DNA from 2 places in the Paenibacillus sp. MT124 genome. Region 1 is predicted to be linked to the other one. Evidence: riboswitches for the same ligand, from Rfam matches in the RefSeq annotation. Region 1 holds a riboswitch; the other holds the start of a gene.
What was found. A riboswitch is a leader RNA that binds a small molecule or an ion and turns the genes downstream of it on or off. The one in region 1 is predicted to bind FMN.
Positions count from the first base shown of each region.

Region 2: it holds a riboswitch for FMN, as region 1 does, so the genes downstream of both, AC3RCI_RS14530 (EamA family transporter) here and ribD (bifunctional diaminohydroxyphosphoribosylaminopyrimidine deaminase/5-amino-6-(5-phosphoribosylamino)uracil reductase RibD) in region 1, are expected to answer to the same signal.

Region 1 covers NZ_CM179500.1:4,273,151-4,275,343, reverse strand. Annotated here, with positions in the region: gene AC3RCI_RS19270 (peptidylprolyl isomerase) at 1-384, shown strand, start outside; FMN riboswitch at 540-704, shown strand; gene ribD (bifunctional diaminohydroxyphosphoribosylaminopyrimidine deaminase/5-amino-6-(5-phosphoribosylamino)uracil reductase RibD) at 1,066-2,169, shown strand.
Region 2 covers NZ_CM179500.1:3,177,573-3,179,765, reverse strand. Annotated here, with positions in the region: gene AC3RCI_RS14535 (DinB family protein) at 1-480, shown strand, start outside; FMN riboswitch at 563-713, shown strand; gene AC3RCI_RS14530 (EamA family transporter) at 858-1,838, shown strand; gene AC3RCI_RS14525 (amidase) at 1,980-2,193, shown strand, end outside.

The sequences.
Region 1 (2,193 bases):
ATCGACCTGTTCGATCAAGAAGCTCCAAACACAGTGGCAAACTTTGAGAAGCTGGCTAACTCCGGCTTCTACAACGGTCTTGTATTCCACCGCGTAATTCCAGGCTTCGTCGCACAAGGCGGATGCCCTAACGGAACGGGTGCAGGTGGCCCAGGATACACAATCAACTGTGAGATCAACCCGAACAAACATGAGCGCGGAACACTTGCAATGGCACATGCAGGCCGTAACACAGGTGGAAGCCAGTTCTACATCTGCTACCAGCCACAGCCGCATCTGGATGGACAACATACCGTATTTGGTAAAGTAACCAAAGGTATGGAGTTCGTAGATGCTTTCGAAGGTCGCGACAAAATGGAAACTGTTGAAGTCGTAGAAGTTTAATCGTTTTCTTAATCGATAAAAATGGCCGTTTCGTTGATAAGACGAAGCGGTTTTTTTATATCCTTTTGCTTATTAAAAGTTAGTATGTGACAAAAAGGAACAAAAAACAATTGATTTTTCGGCGTTAAAGTGCTAACATCCAATTAATAACGAAAGCGATCCTTCAGGGCAGGGTGAAATTCCCTACCGGCGGTGATGCACCTGTGTGAGGATATTTATCCAGCACTGTTGCAAAGTCCGTGACCTGTCTGCCTGTGGCAGATGGCTGATCTGGTGCAATTCCAGAACCGACAGTATAGTCTGGATGGGAGAAGGAGAGGATGCAGCCCTAATTGGACTGCATTCCGCAGATGCGTTGCTGCACAGCATGAGACGAGGTTTTATTTCTGTGCAGGGAATGTCGGTTATCCGGCGGTTTCCATACATATGCCACATCATAGAAGCTCTTTACCTGTAATTGTGATCTTTAGGTATGTGTTTGCTTTCACTTGCCTGAAATGGAATTATGGCGGAGTGCTGTTGGCAATCGTATCAACGACATCCTGCTGGTGACACATGTCTCTCATCATCCCTACCCGAACGATAGTTCGAGTGGGGATTTTTTATTTGGATATGGTATAACCGCCTCTCTGCTCGATGGGAGGCCTATAATCTAAGATTCTAACCGTGGGGTGACCGGACTTGGAAATAATCAATGATGAATTTTATATGGGGCTTGCGTTGGATATGGCAGAACGTGCACAAGGGCAAACGGGGATTAACCCTGTCGTCGGATGTGTTGTTGTAAAAGAAGGCCGGGTTGTAGGTCTGGGAAGTCATCTCAAGCGGGGTACGGGCCATGCGGAGGTACACGCATTGAATATGGCTGGCAGCGATGCTGAGGGCAGTACGGTCTATGTTACGTTGGAGCCGTGCAGCCACTATGGCAAGACGCCGCCATGCAGCGAACGTTTGATTCACGAGAAAGTGAAGCGTGTCGTGGTGTGTTGTGAGGATCCAAATCCGCAGGTATCCGGCAGAGGAATCAGTATGCTGCGTCAACAAGGCATTGAGGTTGAAGTTGGCGTTCTGCGTGAGCGCGGAAGACGTCTGAATGAAAAATTCATTAAGTACATTACCACCGGTTTGCCGTTTGTCACCTTAAAAACGGCATCCACGCTGGATGGCAAAATTGCAACCCGCAGTGGAGACAGCAAATGGATCTCCAACGAACCCGCACGGGAAATCGTACATGTACTTCGCCATCGTCATCAGGGCATCATGGTTGGTGTAGATACGGTTATTGCAGACAATCCGGAGCTGACCACCCGCCTCCAAGTGGAAGGGATCAGTCCTGTGCGAATTGTTGTCGATTCGAAGCTGCGTCTCCCGGTTGGGGCCAAGATGGTCAAGGATGGACTAGCACCGACATGGGTACTTACGACCGATGAGGCGAGCCCTGAGGCGGCCGAACGTCTAGAAGCCTACGGTGTTGAAATTATTCGCTGTGGTCCTGGACCACGTGTGGATTTGCTGAGTGCGCTTAGCAAGCTGGGAGAACGGGAAATCGGCTCCATCCTGCTTGAAGGTGGAGGCACATTGAATGGTGCCATGCTGGAAGCCAAATTGGTCGATCGGCTGTTGATGTTTATCGCTCCAAAGATTGTGGGCGGATACGACACACCGGGAAGCTTCCGATTTGAAGGGGTGGAGCGCATGAGTCAGGCCATTCAATTGAATCAGCTGGAAATTGAGCAAGTTGGAGATAATATCAGTATTGGCGGAATCCCTGTCTGGCCTGAATAACGGATCGAATAAGCAAGGCAAGAT
Region 2 (2,193 bases), 1.1 Mb from region 1:
GATGTGTTGGTTATTCAAAAAGAAGATACTTGGGATCAATGTAACTGGATCGTCCCTTTGTCGAAGGCGATTGAAGGGCTGACCGCAGAGCAAGCAGCTTGGATCCCTCCTTCAGGAGGACTAAGCATATGGCAGCTGGTCAATCATATGTATTATTACAACGAGCGGATTTTAGAGCGTCTTCAAGATCGGGCTCCATCTACACCTGCTGCTGAATCGAATGAAGCTACGTTTGGCAAACCCGGTGACCCCTTGGACCAGGTTGGCTGGAGCCAACTTGTAGAGCGAACCACTAAGCTTGCAGAGCAGTTGCACAATAACCTGGTTACGTTGCAGGATTCCAGACTTGAAGAAGCCTATTTGGATTCCGAACAGAACTGGGCTCAAACGCTTGCCCGCTGGGTTCTTCACGACGCATATCACGCGGGTCAGATTGTACTTCTTCGCAGGCAGCAAGGAAGCTGGAACATCATTTTCTAAAAAAATGCTTGAACTGCTAGCGCTTACAGGAATAAGATGAACTTATTAATGTTACAACTTGTACTATAACCTATAAATTGAATAGGATCTTCGGGGTAGGGTGCAATTCCCGACCGGCGGTGATGTTCCAGTTGGAACCAGCCCGCGACTCGCTGTTGACTGCTTAGGACAACAGCGACTGACTTGGTGTGACTCCAAGGCCGACGGTACAGTCCGGATGAGAGAAGATCAACACATGACATACCGCCTATGGGAAGGTTTCTTTCCTGACGATATGTTCATGGATGAGCCCCCGTTTATTTGGTGTATGCCAAAACGGGGGCTTTTGTCGATTTTGCCAACTGAAGATTCCGTGTTCTGACGAAGGAGTCCTGAATATGGAAAAGACACAGCATGCATCAACAGTTTATCGCAAGGAACGAAGCAATACCGGATTTTGGCTCGTTGTTCTCGGTGCTGCCCTATGGGGCGTAGATCCATTGTTCCGCATCATTTTGCTGCAAACCATGACCTCTACTCAAATTGTACTGGTGGAACATATTATCGTGAGCTTGGTCGCTATACCCGTCTTATGGAAATTCCGCGCCGACCTGAAACATCTGCGAGCCCGTCACTGGATCGCCGTTATCTTTATCTCATGGGGTGGCTCTGCACTGGCAACGGTATTATTCACGCTCGCACTGACACACAATGATCCGAATACCGTTTTATTGCTGCAAAAAATGCAGCCCATCTTCGCGATTGTTTTAGCTAAGATCTTACTGAAGGAAACACTGCCGCGCCGCTTCGGCTGGTTATTTGTTGTTGCTCTTATCGGAACTTATCTGCTTACTTTTGGATTTACTCTTCCGCTTGGAAACTGGAACAATTGGATTCATGCGGGCAGCCTGTTGTCACTTGGCGCTGCTGCCTTATGGGGAGGCTCTACGGTGATGGGCCGACTGATGCTGGGGCAAACCCGTTATGAAACGGTCACCTCCCTTCGCTTTGTCGTAGCTCTGCCCTTGCTGATCTTCATGACCTGGAACGAAGGCGCAGCGTGGACCTTACCATCCGGTGCAGGAGAACAGGCAGCTGTTGCGCTCAACATTCTGGGGCAGGCGCTACTGCCAGGCTTACTGAGTCTATTGTTATACTATAAAGGTCTCTCGACCACCAAAGCTTCCGTAGCCACACTGGCTGAGCTGAGCTTCCCAATGGCGGGTGTTCTTGTGAACTGGATTGCATTCCGAACGCTCATCACATGGGAACAGCTGCTTGGATTCATTCTCATCTGGATTGCTTTGTTCGCTATATCCAAACAGCAGGAACGATCTACCACAGCTGCTGACGCAGCTCCTAAGCTTCGGACAGAGTAAGAAAGATCTTATTTATATCTTAAAGGCACTGCACATCCTTCTGGATCGGCAGTGCCTTTTGTCTTTTTATAATTCCAGTGGTACGATGACATATGGACAGGTATTTATACTATTTCATATTTTCGGAGAGGAACGATCGTCATGTCTTCATTTTCATATACGTCCTATGATGCCATAGGTCTGGCTGAACTGGTTCGCTCACGGGAGGTTTCCCCCGTTGAATTGCTGGAAGCGGCCTACGCTCGCCTAGAAGAAGTTAATCCGCAGCTTAATGCGGTCATTCGTACATATGAAACACGCGCACGTGAGGAAGCCGGCTATGTTCGTCCTGGTGAGCAGCCTTTTGCAGGCGTTC